DNA from 3 places in the Gordonia sp. NPDC058843 genome. Region 1 is predicted to be linked to each of the others. Evidence: predicted binding sites of a transcription regulator. Region 1 holds the regulator's gene; each other region holds the start of a gene.
What was found. The regulator LexA, encoded in region 1, represses DNA repair genes until DNA is damaged. The targets are predictions, from matches to a motif close to CGAACANNTGTTCG.

Region 2: the regulator LexA is predicted to act here: its motif matches at 1,664-1,677, upstream of ACFW3F_RS19810 (DUF222 domain-containing protein).
Region 3: the regulator LexA is predicted to act here: its motif matches at 2,386-2,399, upstream of ACFW3F_RS02350 (DUF222 domain-containing protein).

What each region holds. Positions count from the first base shown of each region.
Region 1 is NZ_JBHYNC010000001.1:127,407-133,313, reverse strand. Features, by position in the region: gene ACFW3F_RS00630 (DeoR/GlpR family DNA-binding transcription regulator) at 1-264, opposite strand, end outside; gene ACFW3F_RS00625 (phosphoenolpyruvate--protein phosphotransferase) at 414-2,123, shown strand; gene lexA (transcriptional repressor LexA) at 2,101-2,805, opposite strand; gene ACFW3F_RS00615 (LysM peptidoglycan-binding domain-containing protein) at 3,037-3,579, shown strand; gene nrdR (transcriptional regulator NrdR) at 3,679-4,185, shown strand; gene hrpA (ATP-dependent RNA helicase HrpA) at 4,159-5,907, opposite strand, start outside.
Region 2 is NZ_JBHYNC010000036.1:28,550-34,456, reverse strand. Features, by position in the region: gene ACFW3F_RS19810 (DUF222 domain-containing protein) at 1-1,639, opposite strand, end outside; gene ACFW3F_RS19805 (putative zinc-binding metallopeptidase) at 1,969-3,075, opposite strand; gene ACFW3F_RS19800 (transglutaminase family protein) at 3,081-3,890, opposite strand; gene ACFW3F_RS19795 (ROK family transcriptional regulator) at 3,948-5,075, opposite strand; gene ACFW3F_RS19790 (SDR family NAD(P)-dependent oxidoreductase) at 5,162-5,907, shown strand, end outside.
Region 3 is NZ_JBHYNC010000002.1:123,461-129,367, forward strand. Features, by position in the region: gene ACFW3F_RS02345 (diacylglycerol kinase) at 1-669, shown strand, start outside; gene ACFW3F_RS02350 (DUF222 domain-containing protein) at 709-2,358, opposite strand; gene ACFW3F_RS02355 (NADPH-dependent oxidoreductase) at 2,608-3,384, opposite strand; gene ykgO (type B 50S ribosomal protein L36) at 3,456-3,578, opposite strand; gene ACFW3F_RS02365 (glutamate--cysteine ligase) at 3,646-5,154, opposite strand; gene ACFW3F_RS02370 (sterol carrier family protein) at 5,210-5,626, shown strand; gene purF (amidophosphoribosyltransferase) at 5,771-5,907, shown strand, end outside.

The sequences.
Region 1 (5,907 bases):
CGCCGCCCGGCCGATCGCGGTCTTCTGCTCGATCTGGCTCGACTCGCGCTCGTCGATCCCCAGTTCGCCGAGGGCACGCATGACCTCGGCGCGCACGGCGCCCCCGTGGACTCGCTGCAGATGTCCCGCGCGTTCCAGAACGGCGAGATCTCGACGCACGGTCTCGCTGGTGACGTCGAACTTCTCGGCGAGCGCGGTCACGGAGGCCCGCCCCGCGACGCGCACCTCGTCGACGATCGCCTGTTGTCTCTCCTCGGCGTACACACCGCTCCGATCTCCGGTTCCGGCCGCCCCGCTTGTTGAGGCGTGTGGGATTGCATGTTGTAGTAATTGTGTTTACGCCTGTTTGTGTTGACAAGTCAAGCACTATTTGTAACGGTGGTCACATCGGTAGTCGAGTGAGAGGCAAGACGATGGCGCAGATACTGACGGGAACCCCGGTGGTCGGCGGATTGGCCCACGGTCCCGCGCTGTGGCCGGGCGAGCGGCCCGATCACTCCCCGGAGAAGCTCGGCGTCGGTGTGGAGATCGCCGAGGAGCGCCGCGCCGACGAGGTGACGCGCTTCGCCGCCGCGGCCGGAGTGGTCGCCGCGCGACTGCGCGCCCGCGCATCGCAGAACACCGGGGTGGCTGCCGAGGTGCTCGCGGCCACAGCGGGCCTCGCCGAGGACCGGGGCTGGATCGGTGCCGCAACCGCCCTCATCACCAAGGGCGCCTCCGCCGAGGCCGCTGCCGTCGTGGCCACCGACCAGTTCGCGGCGGTGTTCACCAAACTCGGTGGGCTCATGGCCGAGCGGGTCACCGATCTGAACGATGTCCGGGACCGCGTCCTCGCCGAATTGCTCGGCCTACCCGAACCGGGCGTGCCGACACCGGAGGTGCCGTCGGTGCTGCTGGCCGACGACCTCGCACCCGCCGACACCGCGGGCCTCGACCCGACGAGCACGATCGCTCTCGTCACCCGCCTGGGCGGACCGACCAGTCACACCGCGATCATCGCGCGGCAACTGGGCATCCCGTGTGTGGTGGCAGTCGCCGATCTCGCCGAGATCGAATCCGGCACAACCATTCTCGTCGACGGGACGACCGGGCGGATCGAAGTGGAGCCCGACACGGAGACAGCCCGGACGCGCGTCGACGAGGACCGGCGGCACGCCGAAGTCGTCGCCGGCTGGACGGGCCCGGGCCACACCGCCGACGGTGCTCCGGTCTCGGTGCTCGCCAACGTCGCCGACGGATCGTCGGCAAGGGCCGCGGCCGGCCACCCCGTCGAGGGTGTCGGACTCTTCCGCACCGAACTCGCGTTCCTCGAACGCGCCGACGAACCGACGGTCGACGAGCAGGCTGCGATCTACCGTGAGGTCCTCGACGCGTTCGACGGACAGAAGGTGGTGATCCGCACCCTCGACGCCGGGTCCGACAAACCCCTCCGTTTCGTGACGCATCCCGACGAATCCAATCCCGCGCTCGGTGTCCGAGGGGATCGGATCGCGCTCGCACATCCCGAGATCCGTACGCATCAACTCGATGCGATCGCGCGGGCCGCAGAGGGTGTCGAGGTCGCGCCGTGGGTGATGGCGCCGATGATCGCCTCGCCGGCGGAGGCGCGCGTGTTCGCCGCGGAGGTCCGTGGCCGGGGTCTGGTGGCCGGGGTCATGATCGAGGTGCCCGCTGCGGCGATCCTGGCCGAGGCGGTCCTCGCCGAGGTGGACTTCGTGTCGATCGGCACCAACGACCTCACCCAGTACACGATGGCGGCCGACCGGATGTCGGCCGATCTCGCCGGGCTCACCGACCCGTGGCAACCCGCCGTGCTCAGCCTGATCGCCGGAGTCGCCGCCGCGGGAGTCCGTCAGGTCAAGCCGGTGGGGGTGTGCGGGGAGGCGGCCGCCGATCCGAATCTCGCCTGCGTGCTCGTCGGACTCGGGGTGACCTCGCTCTCCAGCGCGCCGGCCGCAGCGGCCGCGGTGGGAGCACGACTCGGCGAGGTGACCGCGCAGGACTGTCGCGCGGCCGCCGACGCCGCGTTGGCCACCTCCGACCCCGCCGCGGCGCGTGAGGCCGCCGCGGCAGTGCTCGACCGTTCGGTCGGTGGAGAGGTCAGACTCGCCGCATCACGGTGACGACCTTGCCGAGGATGACGGCGTCGTTACCGGGGATCGGATCGAACAGTTCGTTGTGCGGCATGAGCCAGACGTTGGCGCCCTGACGCTTGAAGGTCTTCACCGTGGCCTCGCCGTCGATCATGGCCGCGACGATGTCGCCGTTGTCGGCGACGTTCTGCTGGCGGACCACCACCCAGTCGCCGTCGCAGATGGCGGCGTCGATCATCGACTCGCCCACGACGCGCAACAGGAAGAGTGAGCCCTCGCCGACCAGTTCGCGGGGCAGCGGGAAGACGTCCTCGACGGCTTCTTCGGCGAGAATCGGACCGCCGGCCGCGATCCGTCCGAGGACCGGCACGAAGGTCGGCTCGGGCAACTGGCTCGCCGTCGGGTTCTCCGGAGTGGGCGGTTCGCTCGGGGCGATGTTGACCGCTCGGGGCCGATTCGCGTCGCGTTTGAGCAGTCCCTTGCGTTCCAGCGTCCGCAGCTGATGGGCCACCGACGACGTCGAGGCCAGGCCGACCTCGTCGCCGATCTCCCGGATGCTCGGCGGGTAGCCGCGCTCGCGTACCGAACGGCGGATCACCTCCAGGACCCCGAGTTGCCGCGGGGTGAGTGAGGCCTCGGCGGCGGCGACGTCGATCGGGGCCTCGGTGTCGGCGCCCCGCGCTCGGCCGCGCCTATCGCCGGTGTCACTCATGTTCGGTTCCTCTCGTCTTTCGGAACGTGCAGGTAGATGGCCCGTGGGATGTCTCAGCCGCGTCCGAGCCTAGCGGAGTGCGGGCATCACCTCAAACATTTGTTCGATGTGTCGCGAGACTTTGTCGGTGCGCCGTGCTACAAATTCGAACATCAGTGCATCGAACACCTGATCGAAGTTCGAACACCGAACAACCGCACACCCAGCACACCAGAACTCCCGGAGGGCACCATGCGCACCGCCACTCTCGTCGCTCCCGTCCACGCCGAACGCCCCGTCGTCACCCGGGCGAGCACCGATCGCGCCGATCGTGTCCGGACCCGGGCCCCGCTCTCCGACGGCACCAGGCCGGTGGACACCCGGCCCTCCGGCAACCGGCCGGCGGGTGGCTCATCGCCGCTCACCCCACGCCTGGGTGGCACGCACTGCGGTTCGCCGATGGGGGCGAGGGGCCGGGGCCCGGTCGCGCCGAATGCGGCGGTGTTCCGTCGCCGTCGCCGCACCGCGGTCGCCGTCCTCGCCGGCGTCGGGCTGGCGTTCGTCGTGTGGGTCTTCGGTGTCGTCGGGCAGAACTACTCGGACTCGATGACGCCTGCCGCGGTGAGCGCGGAGGTCGTCCACGTCCGCTCGGGGGATTCGCTCAGCACGATCGCCGGCCGGGTGGCGCCCGAGATGCCGCGTGAGGTCGTGATCGACGAGATCGTCGCGATGAACGATCTGCCTTCGAGCGCGCTGCAGGTGGGCCAGCCCCTGCTCACCCCCCGGTACCGCTGAGGCCGGGCGGTATCCTCGGTGTCACAGGGGCCGGCCGAGAAGCGGCGGGGCGCACGGTTTCACTGCGCTCCAGCGTCCCGAGACCTGCGTGAGGACACGATGCGCTGCCCCTTCTGCAAGAACGACGACACCAAGGTCATCGACTCGCGTGTCGCAGATGAAGGGCAGGCCATCCGACGCCGTCGCTCCTGCGTGGAGTGCGGGCGCAGATTCTCGACGGTGGAAAGTGCCGTACTGGCCGTGGTCAAACGCAACGGGGTCACCGAGCCGTTCAGTCGGGAGAAGGTGATGCGCGGTGTGCGGCGTGCATGCCAGGGCCGCCACGTCGCCGAGGACGCGCTCGCGCAGCTGGCCCAGCAGGTCGAGGACACGGTGCGCGCCAGCGGCTCGGCCGAGATCCCCAGCAACGAGGTCGGTCTGGCGATCCTGGGTCCGCTCCGCGATCTCGACGAAGTGGCGTATCTGCGTTTCGCCTCGGTGTACCGGTCGTTCGACTCCGTCGAGGACTTCCAGCGAGAGATCGACGACCTGAAGTCGGCATCGGCATCGACATCGGGTGATGCGCGCACCGAGACCGTCTCAGCCGAGCCCGTCCAGAGCTCGTAGGACCCGTTTCTCCGACACCGGAAACGCCGTACCGAGACGCTGGGCGAACAGGCCGACGCGTAGTTCCTCGACGAGCCATTGCGCCTCGTCGTCGACGATGGCCCGCCGGTGCTCGGGCACCTGCTCGAGGCGCTGCGCCCAGCGTTCGACGACCCGATCGACGACCCCCACCCCGGCCTGGTCTCGCGACGCCGACGCCGGCAGTGCTTCCAGTCGCGCCTGTGCACCTTCGAGGTAGCGCGGCACGTTCTCCAGATGTCGACGAGCGGTGGCCGCGACGAACCCGTCGAACACCAGGTGATCGATCTGTTCGGCGACGTCGTCGGCGGCCAGTGAACCGGCGTGCCGGTCGATGGCGGCCCGGACCGGCGCCATCCGTTCGAGCGCCGCGACGGCCAGCGTGAAGTAGTCCGGTGCGGCTTCGGTGACGCGCGGACGAATCCGCTCGAGGAATGCCGAGAACGCCTGTGGCGAGCGAACAGTCGTCAGCTCGGCGTCGTCGACGCCGGTGACGGTGTCTCGGATGGCCCGTCGCGTGCAGTCGGCGAGCAGCGCCTCGGTGTCCGCATACGGGCTCTGGCTCAGGGCGAGTCGAACAGCGGGAGTGAGCGATCCGGCGATCCGTTTGTGCAGCGGGGGTACCGCCAGATCGAGAAGTGCGATGATCCCGCGTCGATGTAGACGGTCGCGGGTGTCGGGGGTGGCCGCGTCGACGACGATGACGCCCCGCGCGTGGCCCTTGTCGTCGGACACCGCATCGATCGTCGGATACCGCGTCAGCCGCTGTCCCGCGACGTCGACCGTTCGCTCGTCGGCGAGCGTGCCGATCCCATCGGCGGTCCAGGTCCGGTACAGCGTGCGCGACACCGTCTTCGGTGCAGCGGGCGTGCCGGTCTGTTGCAGCTCGGGTAGCGAGTCGGCGCGGGCGACGATCTGTCCGGCGTCGTCGGCGACCGCGAAGTGCATGCGCAGGTGCGGCGGTATCCGGTCGGCGTCGAAATCGGCCGCGGAGATTCTCATCCCGGTGATCGCCGAGAGCTCACGGGCCAGCCCGACGGCCAGGGGCTCCTTGCGCGGGGTGAGCCGGCCGAGGGCGAGCTCGGCGAAGCGCTGTGCGGGGGACATGCTCTTGCGAAGTTGCTTCGGAAGTGACTTGACCAGCGCGGTGGCCAGTTCGGCGCGCATGCCGGGCACCGACCAGTCGAAGCCGGCCGGCCGCACGTGGGGGAGCAGGGCCTGTGGGATCACGACGGTGACCCCGTCGTCGGGTGTGCCGGGTTCGAAGCGATAGCGCAGTTCGAGTCGGGTGTCGCCCTGCTGCCAGGCGCCGGGATAGTCGGTGGGCGCCACCTCGGTGCCCCCCGTGACGTCCTCCGGCCGCAGATCCAGTAGCTCGGGTTCGGCGCGGCGGGCCTTCTTCCACCAGGTGTCGAAGTGACGGGCGGAGGTGACGTCCGACGGGAGTCGCCGGTCGTAGAACTCGAAGAGCTGGTCCTCGGTGATCACGAGTCCCCGAGTGCGCGTGCGGTTCTCGACGTCCGAGGCGGCGTCGAGAAGCCTGCGGTTGCGTTCGAAGAACGCGTGTTGCGTCCGCCAGTCGCCTTCGACGAGTGCGTGCCGGATGAACAGTTCGCGCGAGACCTCGGGGTCGATGGGGCCGTAGTCGACGCGCCGGCGGGCGACGAGGGGCACTCCATAGAGCGTCACGCGCTCGTAGGCCAT
Region 2 (5,907 bases), on a different contig from region 1:
GAGTTCTCCCGATTGCGTTGCGCACCAGCGGGTCTCGACTCAGTAGCTCCTCGAGGTGTGCTTCGACGAGCGATGGACGGATGCGACGCCCACGCCGTGGCGGTCGGACGTCGATGACGTGGCTGATCTTCAGTCGCAGGTCATCGTGGCGCCGCCCGTCCGGGCGTGGGCGAGCGCCGGACCGCGTTGATGGTCCGTGGATCTCGTCGCGCACGGTGTTCAGGTGTGTCGTGAACCTCGTGGGTATATCGGGTCGGCGGTTGACGCGGTAGGGGTTCGGCGGTGCGCCGGGCTCGGCATTCAACCGCCACACGCAGCGGCCTTCGTCGGGTCCGGAACGTTCGATCCGGGTGGTGTACTGCCCGGGTTTGTCCCCGACCATACGGTTGTGGCGCGGGCATGCCGGGGCGAGGTCGTCGATGTCGGTGAGTCCGCCCTTCGCCCAATCTTGTTGGGCGTGATGTATCTCGACCTGCGTGGCGGGTTGGTCGCAACCGGGCGCCGAACACACATGGCCATCGGGGCGGGCGAACGACACCAGACGTTGGTCACGGGTGGCGAGGCGTTTCCCGCGCCCGAAGTGCAGCGGCGCGGCGGTGGCGTCTTTGAAAATCGCCAACCAGGGCTGTACGTCACCGGCCATCGCGATGAGGTCCGGAATGGGCAGCAGGGTGCCGGTCGCGGTGGTCGCCAGGCCGGCTTCACGGACCAGGTCGCCCAGGTCGGCTTTGATGATCAGCTGCACGGGCAGCCCGCGGTGAGAGGTACCGAGCAGCCCGTCGTCGAGGACAGCTTTCAGCAGGGCATTGAGAGCGTCGTGGTTGATCTGCGCCGGCGTACGGTTGTCACGCTCGGCCGCGGCAGCCAGAGTGTTCGGGTCGGCATCTTCGAAAGACCCGGTGGGCGAATACGGATCGTTGGGATTGTTCATCCCAGGCTTGGCCCACACTGCCAGCAACATGGTCACCCTGGCAGCCAACTCCGGTGTGAGGGTTGCGGTCATCTTCGCGGTTCCGTCGGCGCGTTGCCGGTTCACCCACAGGTTCCGACGCCGCTTGCGGTCTGCGTCGTCGGTGAGGCTGCCATCAGGATCGAGGTGAGCGAGCAGCCGCGCACCGAGTTGGGTGATGTCGGCCGGGGTGTGGGCTTCGGCGATCTCGGTCATCTGACGTTCAGCGGCGACTTTCACGTCATGCTCGACGGCGCGGGGGATCTGGTCGAGGACGTCGAGCGCAGCGTCGACGTGTGCGGTTCCGACGGCGCCCTGAGCGAAAGCTTCCGCCAGCGTGGGGTGTTCGGGTTCCAGACGATCGCCGTTGAGGCAGGCGAGCGAGGCCGTGGCGTTGAGATGCTTGCGTCGTCGCACCGGGTTGGTGACGCGAAGGCGGTGGTTCATGAACTGGATGAGGCTGCGGTACCCGGCCTTACGCGGCAGGTCACGGGCCTCGACTTCGGCGATCTGCCGGTCGCCGGCGAAAGTGGTTCGAGCAATTGCCCGCTCGGTGGCAGAGGCGACTTCGATCAGTTCTTCATCGGTACATGGGGACATGTCGACGGTCTGCAGTTCGTCGAGAATCTCATGCAGCTGGGACACCAGCTCGACGGCACGCACTTGTGGTGCTGCGGATACGTCGGACATGGCCACCCCCCGGAGACGATTGTGCGAATCTATGTTCGAGTGTAGCGGCTATAGCACTGGTAGGCAACACTTTTCACGAACACATCGATGAGTGACCTTGTCGGAGGTGTGTGGTAGAAGCGGGTTGCCCAGTCCGAAGTGGCTCAACGACTCGACCTCGATCAAATTACCGTGCGGCGCCGGCGAGCCGGTAGAGCACCCGACACCGACACCGGAGCGTGGATCGAGACGTGGAACGACAACCACTGCCCCTACATGTAGGTCGAAACCGCAGACCAGATCCTCGCGCCCATCGCTCACCACTGCACACGAATCAATGGATCAGGACACTAGACCGGCGCCGCGACGAGCGGGTCCGTCGTCACCGCCCGGCGCGCACTCTCGCGAATCACCTCGTGCACGAACCCGAGTTTGCGCACGACCGGCACGGGAATCGTGAACGGGTAGAGCGGTCGGCGACCCATCGCCACATTCACCCGATTCAACATGAGCGACAACCATTTCCAGTCGTAGAGAAGTCGCTCGATGGGCTGGTCTGCATACGACTCGAGCGGCACGATGTCGCGATCCATGGTGAACCGGACCTGGTGGGCATCGAGCTTGAGCCCGGATTCGCGTGCGGTGTCGATGGTTCCGGTGATGTGGAGGTAGTGCGCGAAGCACTCGGCGAAATCCTCCCACGGATGCATCGTGGCGTACTCCGAGATGAACGAGTCATGCCAGTTCTCAGGGGCCCCGAACCGATAGTGACGGGTGATCGCGTCGGCGTAGCTCACACGCTCGTCGCCGAACAGGTCCCGGCACCGATCGAGGTACCGGTCAGCGCCCCGATCGGTCTCGACGAGGACATGTTGGTAGTAGTGACCCGTCTCGTGCCGGAAGTGACCGAGCATCGTGCGGTACTGCTCACCGAGGTCGACCCGGAGCCGCTCGCGATACGCGTCCTGGGTCTCGGCGAGGTCGATGGTGACCACCCCACCCGCATGACCGATCGTCACCGGCCGACCGAGGGTCTGACTCGACAACAGGTCGAACGCCAGGCCACCCTCGGTGCGCCAGAACGGCTCCACCGGCAGCCCCAGGTCGACGAGTTGATACACGAGCAGTCGCAGATCGAACGACGCCGACGCGAGCTTCTCGAGGGCGATGGTGTCCTCGGCGTCGGGCTGACGACGGATGAGCGACTCCGGGAAACAGCGCCCCCGCAGGCCGCTGCTGTCCTCGGCAACCTCGGCCGGGGTCAGCCAGTTGCAATGCGTCCGGTCCCACAACGAGCATCTGACCCACCGGAGACCGCCGATCTCGACCCCGTCCGCCGCGACCGCGTACAACGACCGCGACGGGAGGTGCACGCCGACGGTCGTCCCGCAGTTCGGGCAGGTCTGGCGATCGAAGCCGGACAACGCATTGCAGACCGGACAGGTGAGCGCGTGCACGCAGCTCACCCTATCCGGATGCGCGAGCTCCCGTCGTCGATCGGAAGCGCCCCGCGCACCGTTGCCGTCACCTCGTAGGAGTTGAGGTTGATCGAGCCGCGGTGGTTGTCGAGGAATGCGGTGTCGGCGGCGTCACGACCGGTCGAGATCCGCACGAGGCTCTGCCGCGGGGCCAGTCCGGTCGCGTCGACCGCCACCCACTCACCGTCCACGATCGCCTCGGCGACGGCGTGGAAATCCATCGGCGAACAGCCCGGCGCGTAGACCGCGACGAGGCGGGCGGGGATGTTGAGAGCCCGCAGGAGCGCGACGACGAGATGCGCGTAGTCGCGGCACACCCCCGCACCGGCGAGCAGGGTGTCGGCGGCGCCGTCGATGGGGTCGCTCGTCCCGGGGATGTAGCTGAGCCGGTCCGACACGTAGGCGGCGACCTGATCCAGGATCTCGCCGTCGGGCAGCGACGAGTCGAACTGACCCGCGGCGAATCCGAAGAACTTGTCGCACTCGGCATATCGGCTCGGACGCAGATACGTGGAGCGGTCGGTGAGGTCGACGGGTATCGGATCGGCGGGGGTGAGGACCGATGCCCGGTAGTCGATCGTCAGGAGGCCGCGCTCGAGCTGCAACCGGTGAATCCGGGACCCGTGCGACCCGATCATCTCTTCCGGCGTCACCGGCCGCCCGTCGAACTCGACCTTGAGTTCCTCCTCGAGCTGGAGTCCGGGCAATCGGGCGACGGTGATCTGCATCTCCAGTTCGGTGGGGTCGTCGACCCGCACCTCGAGCCGTGCGGACACATCGCGGGGCAGCGTCATGGGCTCACCGTAGGGGATGCGCGCGACGACGGCAGCGGCAGGCGGTACCGGAGGCCGCTACAGCGTCGCCATCGCGGCGACCGGGTCCGCGTAGATGACGCTGAGTGCGACCACGACCGCCGCGCTCTCCTGGACGCGCACACCGAATCTCGAGGGGGCGATCTCCAGCGGCCACGACAGCGTGGTCGCTTCGTCGAACGCGGCCTGCACGGGAGCGAGTCCGTGCGGGTGCGCGGCGAAGGCATCACCGGCGACGACGATGGCGTCGGGATTGATCACGTCCCGGATGAGCGCTACCGACTCCCCCAGGACGCGGGCTCGTTCGTCGACGATCCGAGCCGACGTGGGACTGATCCCGAGCCGACGCGCCGCGACCTCCGCGGCGTCGTTGCCGATGACGTTCTGCAGCCGGACCCGGGTGAGCCCGGGAGCAAGCACGGGCGCGGTGACCGGCAGGTGGGCGATGGTGCCCGCCCCTCGTTCGGGTACGTGCACCCGGCCGTCGAGAGTCATTGCCATCCCCGCTGTTTCGCGAGCGTAGAAGAACAGACCGGAACCCCCGTCGTCCCGCGGGTGGGACAGGAGCAGCTCCGCGGCCGCCATCGCCTCGACGTGCTCGCACACCGATACCGGTGTGTCGAGGTACTCGGCAAGTGTTGCGCCCACGGTGAGTTGATGCCAACCCAGGACCCGGTGGTTCACCACCCCGGTCTCGGCGTCGACCGCCCCGCCGACCGCGACCCCACCCCACAGCACCCGACGCCCGCTGAATCGCGCGGCGAGTTCGGCGAGCAGTCCGCTGAGATGCCGCAGGGCGTCTTCCTGATCGCCGGTCGGCGTCAGCACGGCGTGGCTGTGCAGCGTCCGCCCGCCGAGATCGGCGATGGCGAGAACGGTCCGGCGCGCGCCGATGTGCATACCTGCCACGCACAGCGAGTCATGGTCGATGGTCAGCGGATTCTTGGGTCTGCCAATCGATTTCGGTCCAGCGAGATCGGGACGTTCGACGACGAGGCCGTGCGCTGCCAGCGCATGCACCTGACGGTTGATGGTCGCAGGCGACAGACCCGTCGTCGAGGCGAGCTGATCCCGGGTCACCGGCCCATTGACCCGGATCGCGTGCAGAACCGCCGCCGCCGGAGTGGAGGTCAGTTGCAGCGCCGCCGGGATCACTCCCCCACGCATGCGATGAATGTAGCAGCGCGGCGAGGTCGCCGAGCCCGGCCGACGGGCCCTACGGCCGCCTTGCGGGCATCCGTAAGGTTGAGCCCATGAGCACCGACACCACCTCTCAGTCGACGGACAACCGACCGATCGCCGTGGTCACCGGCGCGAGTTCGGGTATCGGCGCGGCCACCGCGCGCCGGCTCGCCACGCAGGGTTACCACGTGGTCCTCGGCGCCCGCCGCCTCGATCGGGTGACGGCACTCGCCGACGAGATCGGGGGCACGGGAAGGCAACTCGACGTCACCGACGACGAGTCGGTGGCCGCATTCGTCGCCGGACTCGACACGGTGAATGTGCTCGTGAACAACGCAGGCGGTGCGAAGGGCCTGGACCCGGTGTCGACCGCCGACCTCGACGACTGGCGCTGGATGTGGGAGACGAACGTCCTGGGCAGTCTGCGGGTCACCAAGGCGCTGCTGCCGGCGCTCATCGCCTCGGGTGACGGTCTGATCGTCTCCGTCACCTCGATCGCGGCGTTCGAGGCCTACGACAACGGCGCGGGTTACACCTCGGCGAAACACGCGCAGGGCGTGACCCATCGAACCCTCCGCTACGAACTCCTCGGGAAGCCGGTACGGCTCACCGAGATCGCACCGGGCATGGTCGAGACCGACTTCTCACTCGTGCGATTCGAAGGCGATCAGGAACGCGCCGACAAGGTCTATGAGGGCCTGACCCCGCTGGTCGCCGAGGACGTGGCCGAGGTCATCGGGTTCGTCGCGTCCCGCCCGCCGCATGTCAACCTGGACCAGATCATCCTCAAGCCGCGCGACCAGGCCTCCGCCCGGCG
Region 3 (5,907 bases), on a different contig from region 1:
GGCATCGACCCGGGCTTCGCCAACGACGTGCTGCCGCTGGCCATGACGAGCCTGTCGCAGCGGATCGACGAGGTGCGCTGTCAGGAGATCGCCGACTACTCGACCTACTACCAGCCGGTCGTCATGCGGGACCTGTTCGGCTTCGGGCAACCCCTGGACACCACGCCGCTGATCTTCGCGCCGGGCATCCTGTCCATGGGGTGGGGGAGCGTCGTGCGACAGATCGCTGCCGGACTCGACCTCGTGCTCGACGAGCCGCTCGTCGAACGCGTCGAGCGGGTGGAGGCCGATCGCGACTACTCCACGGTGTCCGTCGAGATCCCGAAGGGGACGATGGCCGCGGTGCGGTTCGAGGTCGTGGGCCAGGTCGATGGCGTGGATCGCGTTGTGCTGGAGCACTACACCCGTACCCATCCCGATCAGTGCCCCGACTGGCCGTCCCCGAACCAGGGTGACGGCTGCTACCGCATCGCGATCTCCGGCGAACCCGAGATGTCCGTCGAGTTCGGGCATCACGGCGAGAACGGCGATCACAACGTGTCCGGCATGATCGTCACCGCGATGCGACTGGTCAATTCCGTTGCCGCAGTGGTCGATGCGAGGCCCGGACTTGTCACTGCACTCGATCTGCCGCTTGTGACGGGCCGGGGGCTCTTCGCGCAGAAGTAGCCCCTGCGGCCGATGGTGGTCAGTTCTCGGCGCTGCGGGTCAGTGGGTGGCGAGGAGCGTCGTGAGGTGTGCTTCGACGAGGGAGGGCCGGGGTTGGGATGGTCCGGGTCGTGGTGGTCGGATGTCGATGACGTGGCTGATGTTCAGCCATGAGTGGCGCGCGTCTTGGGGGTGTGGCGTCTCGGGGCGTTGCTGATCGTCGGACCGGGTTGGTGGTCCGTGGATCTCGTCGCGCACGGTGTTCAGATGTTCTGCGAATCGCTGGGGTATGTCGGGTCGGCGGTTGATCTGTTCGGGGTTGGGTGGCGCGCCGGGTTCGGCGTTGAGCTGCCAAGCGCAGCGGCCTTCGTCGGGTCCTGACTGTTCGATGTGGGTGGTGTACTGGCCGGGCTGGTCACTGACCATCCGGTTGTGGCGCGGGCAGGCGGGGGCGAGCTGGTCGATGTCGGTGAGACCACCTTTGGCCCAATCCTTGTGGGCGTGATGGATCTCGACGTGGGTGGCGGGTTGGTCGCAGCCGGGCGCGGAGCAGACCTCGCCGTCGGGGCGGGCGAAGGAGACGAGGCGTTGTGCGCGGGTGGCGAGACGTTTGCCGCGCCCGAAGTACAGCGGCACGGCCGTGTGGTTCTTGAAGATCGCCAACCACGGTTGAACATCGGCGGCCGTCGCGGCGAGGTCGATGAGGTCGGGGATGGGCATCAGGGTGCCGGTGGCGGTGGTCGCGAGCCCGGCTTCACGGACGAGGTCGCTCAGGTCGGCTTTGATGATCAGCTGCACGGGTAGCCCGCGGTGCGATCTCCCGAGCAGCCCGTCCTCGAAGACAGCCTTCAGTAGCGCGTTGAGCGCGTCGTGGTTGATCTGGGCGGGGGTGCGGTCGTCGCGTTCGGCCGCGGCGGCGAGAACGTCGGGGTCGGCGTCGTCGACTGAGCCGGTCGGCGAGTGCGGGTCGCCTGGGTTGTTCATGCCGGGCTTGGCCCAGACGGCGAGCAACATCGTGACGCGGGCGGCGAGTTCGGGCGTCAATGTGGCTGTCATCTTCGCGGTGCCGTCGGCGCGTTGCCGGTTGACCCACAGGTTGCGGCGCCTCTTCCGTTCGGAATCGTCGGTGAGGGTGCCGTCGGGATCGAGGTGGGCAAGCAACCGTGCGCCGAGTTGGGTGATGTCGGCAGGTGTGTGGTCGACGGCGATCTCGGCCATCTGCCGTTCCGCAGCGACTTTCACATCGTGGTCGACAGCGTTCGGGATGTGGTCGAGGACATCGATGACGGCCTGGACGTGTGCGGTGCCGACAGTCCCAGCGGCGAATGCTTCGGCCAGGGTGGGGTGTTCGGGTTCCAGACGGTCGCCGTTGAGGCAGGTGAGGGTGGCGGTGGCATTGAGGTGTTTGCGCCGCCGCGTCGGGTTGGTGATGCGGAGGCGGTGGTTCATGAACTGGGTGAGGGTGCGGTACCCGGTCTTGCGAGGAAGGTCGCGAGCCTCAGCTTCGGCGACTTGCCGGTCGCCGGCGAAAGTGGTTCGAGCGACGGCGCGCTCGGTTGCGGCGGCGACCTCGATCAATTCTTCGTCGGTGCACTGGGACAGATCGACGGTCTGCAGTTCGTCAAGGATCGCGTGCAGCTCGGCCATCAACTCGACGGCACGCGGTTGCGGCGCCACCGACTCGTCGTCGACATGTGTCGTGTCGGCCATGACGGTCACCCCCGAGAACCGTTGCTGCGAATGTACGTTCGAGTGTACACGAGTTCGGCTCGAGTGGCTGCGAGAATCCTTGTCCGACAATCTGTATGGTCCCTCTGGTGTAGAAGGGGAGCTTGTCGGTGGCAGCCGATATGATCTCACGCAACAACGAACATCGTCGTTGCAGTCAAGCGGGCGTCGTCACCACGACGGCAGCCCTCGTGCCTCGAGCTGCGCACGCAGTCGCTCCCGGCCGTGCAGCTACTCGGCGTCCGCGAGGCGGGTGAGAACCCTTGTGCTCCAGTCGCCATCGAGACCATGGCGACGGTAGTAACCGGACAGGACCTCGTCGTAGGCCTCCACGTGGGAGTCCGCGGACTCGGCGTCGTAGGTCTCGTGGTGGAGAACCGCCGCTTGGGGCAAGCGGGGTTTGACCCCTGCGGGTTCGGTCGGGTCGGGACGTCCGATCGCCAGCCCGAAGGTCGCGACCGCATGGTCGGGCAGGCCGAGTTCGTCGGCCACCTCCGAGGGATGATTGCGGACCGACCCGACGAACACCTTTCCGAAACCCAGTGATTCGGCGGCGACGACTGCGTTCTGGGCGGCGAGCGCGGTCTCGACGAACCCGACGATCGTGGACTCGAGGTAGTTGGCTGCGTCGAGGGCTACTGCTCGGCGCGCGGCGATCCGTCGTGCACGGCCGAGGTCGGCGACCCAGACGGGGAACAGTGGTGCGTCGACGATGCACCGCTGGTCGTTGGTCAGCGCCGACAGCCGGCGTTTGCGATCTGGGTCCCCGACCGCGATCACACTCCACGCCTGCAGGTTCGACGAAATTGGTGCCGACTGCGCCGCGGCGACGATGGCGTGCAACCGGCGGTCGTCGACGGGATCACCCGGCAGGAATCGGCGGACCGAACGGTGTGCCAGCTGGACGCCGAGGACGTCGCTGACGACGTCGAGAGTGGCTTCGGGGTCGGCGTAGCGTTCGGTGATCGTCCTGCCGAGGATGCTGATGTGAGGCGCATGGCGTGGCAACCCTCTCGCGCGGACTGGGCCGAAGTCGCCAGGGGACTCGCGGGGCCGGTCCGACAACGCCGCGACGGCGATCAGCCCTGGCGCGCCTTGAATCTGGGGTTGCCCTTGTTGATCACGTAGATGCGCCCCTTGCGCTTGACCACCTGCGAGCCGGGTTGGTTCTTCAACGAACGGATGGATGCACGAACCTTCAACGAAGCCTCCTTAATGGAAATTGTTTCCATTAAAGCAGGCTCGTCGCCGCGGGTCGACGGTCGGGTGTCAGACCTGCCAGGTGTGTACCGGCTCGCCCTCGTGCATCTGGGTCACGTAGTCGCGCAGCATGCCCTGCAACGCCTGCGGCCGGCTCTCGCCCGCGCGCTCTCGGGCCGCGACCGCCTGGCGCTGCCAGACCGACCCGGTCTGACGCGAGATGCAGCGGCCCTCGATCACCGACAGGTAGCGCTTGCGGGCCTTGTCGGAGACCCCGAACCTGCGCAGTCCGTCCTCGGCGAGCACGAGAAGCCGGCGGAGGACCAGTTCATCGGGTCGTACCCAGCCGACGTCGGGCCAGTACAGCTGCGACTCCATCCCGGTACGGGCGCCGGATTGCAGGTTCTCGGCGGCGGCGTTGAACGACATCCGCGACCACAGTGGCCGGTCGGATTCGACGAGGCCGCGGACGACCCCGTAGTAGAAGGCGGCGTTGGCCATCGTGTCGACGACGGTCGGGCCGGCGGGCAGCACGCGATTCTCCACGCGCAGGTGGGCCTGGCCCTCGTGGATGTCGTAGACCGGCCGATTCCAGCGATAGACGGTCCCGTTGTGGAGACGCAACTCGTCGAGTGTCGGGATGCGCCCGGCGTCGAGTTCGGCGAGCGGGTCGGTCTCGGTCGACACCGGAAGCAGGGCGGGGAAGTAGCGGGTGTTCTCTTCGAAGAGGTCGAAGATCGTGTTGATCCATCGCTCTCCGAACCACACTCGCGGTCGGACGCCCTGATTCTTCAATTCCAGCGGTCGGGTGTCGGTGGCCTGCTCGAAGACCGGGATTCGGCTCTCGTGCCACAAGGCGGTCTCGGCGAGGAACGGTGAGTTCCCGGCCAGGGCGACCTGCACCCCGGCGATGGCCTGCGCCGCGTTCCAGTGCGAGGCAAAGTCTTCCGGAGCCACTCGCAGGTGCAGCTGCAACGACGTGCAGGCGGCCTCGGGCAGGATCGAGTCGGTCGACGTCCGCAGGTGCTCGGTGTGGTGGGTGTCGGTCAGCGGAATCCCGGTGATGTCTATCTCGAGGTCCTCGCCCCGGGCGGCGAAGATCTGCTCGTTGAGCAGGTCGTACCGTGGGTTCGCCGAGATCCAGTGATGCGCAAAGTGTTCGGACTTCAGTGTCGGCAGCATGCCGATCATCACCAGGTGGCTCGACGTCTGCGCGGCCTTCTGTTCGGCCCGGTTGAGCGAGGTGCGCAGCGCCTGTTCGAGTGAAATCGTGTCGTCGATCGTGAACGGCCGCGGCGAGACGTTGATCTCGATGTTGAACTGTCCGAGTTCGGTCTGGTAGTCGGGATCGGCGATCGCCTCGAGTACGGCGGCGTTCGCCATCGCCGGGCGCATGTCCTCGTCGACGAGATTGAGTTCGACCTCCATGCCGAGGAGCGGCTTCGGCGGACGGCCCTGGTCGGTGAACAAACCGTCGGCGAGCATCCGGGCGATCGCCTCCGTCCCGCGACCCACCTGACGCCGGAAACGAACCCGGTCCTCCCCGGTGAACTGCTGCTTGGACACCTCGGCTCCCATGCGGTCAATACTGCCCGATCCATGCCGTTTCGAACCCTGTTGGAAGAATGGTCGGGTGCCACCACGCAGGAGAGTCGACCCAGCAGAGGTCCGAGCCGCGGTGCTGGCCGTCTCGGACTGGCTTCTCGACCCCACGGCGTCGCCTCCGGGGCGCGCCGCCCTCGCCGCCGCTGTCCGTCACTCGGCCCGGACGCTGGAACAGCTCGCCCCCGGCAACTCGGTCGAGGTCCGGGTGCCCCCGTTCGTTGCGGTCCAGTGCATCGAAGGACCCCGGCACACCCGCGGAACGCCGCCGAACGTCGTCGAGATGTCGCCACGGACCTGGCTGCTACTGGTCGCTGGGGTGCTCACCTACGGCAACGCGCTCGCCGCGGGCGACATCGACGCGTCCGGACACCGGGCGGGTCTGATCGCAGAACTGCTGCCGCTCGTCCCCATCACGTCACTGGGCGACCGGGAAACCGGAGTGTGATCCATCACTCGATGGGGTGTCGCGGAATTACCCGTCCGTCCACACCGCTGCAAGATTCGCATCGGGAGCCGAACGACCCGTAAACTCTCGAATGTCTCCCAGCCCACTCGACTGACCGATACGCAGCCCCAGGGGAGCTAGTCGATGCCTGATCATTCGATCGCCAACATGAACCTGCTCGCTCCCACGACGCCGGCGGGCGGATGCTCCGCACGCGGTGCGAGTGCGGTCAACCCGGCCCCGCTGGACGAACCCGAGAACGAACCGCGCGAGGAATGCGG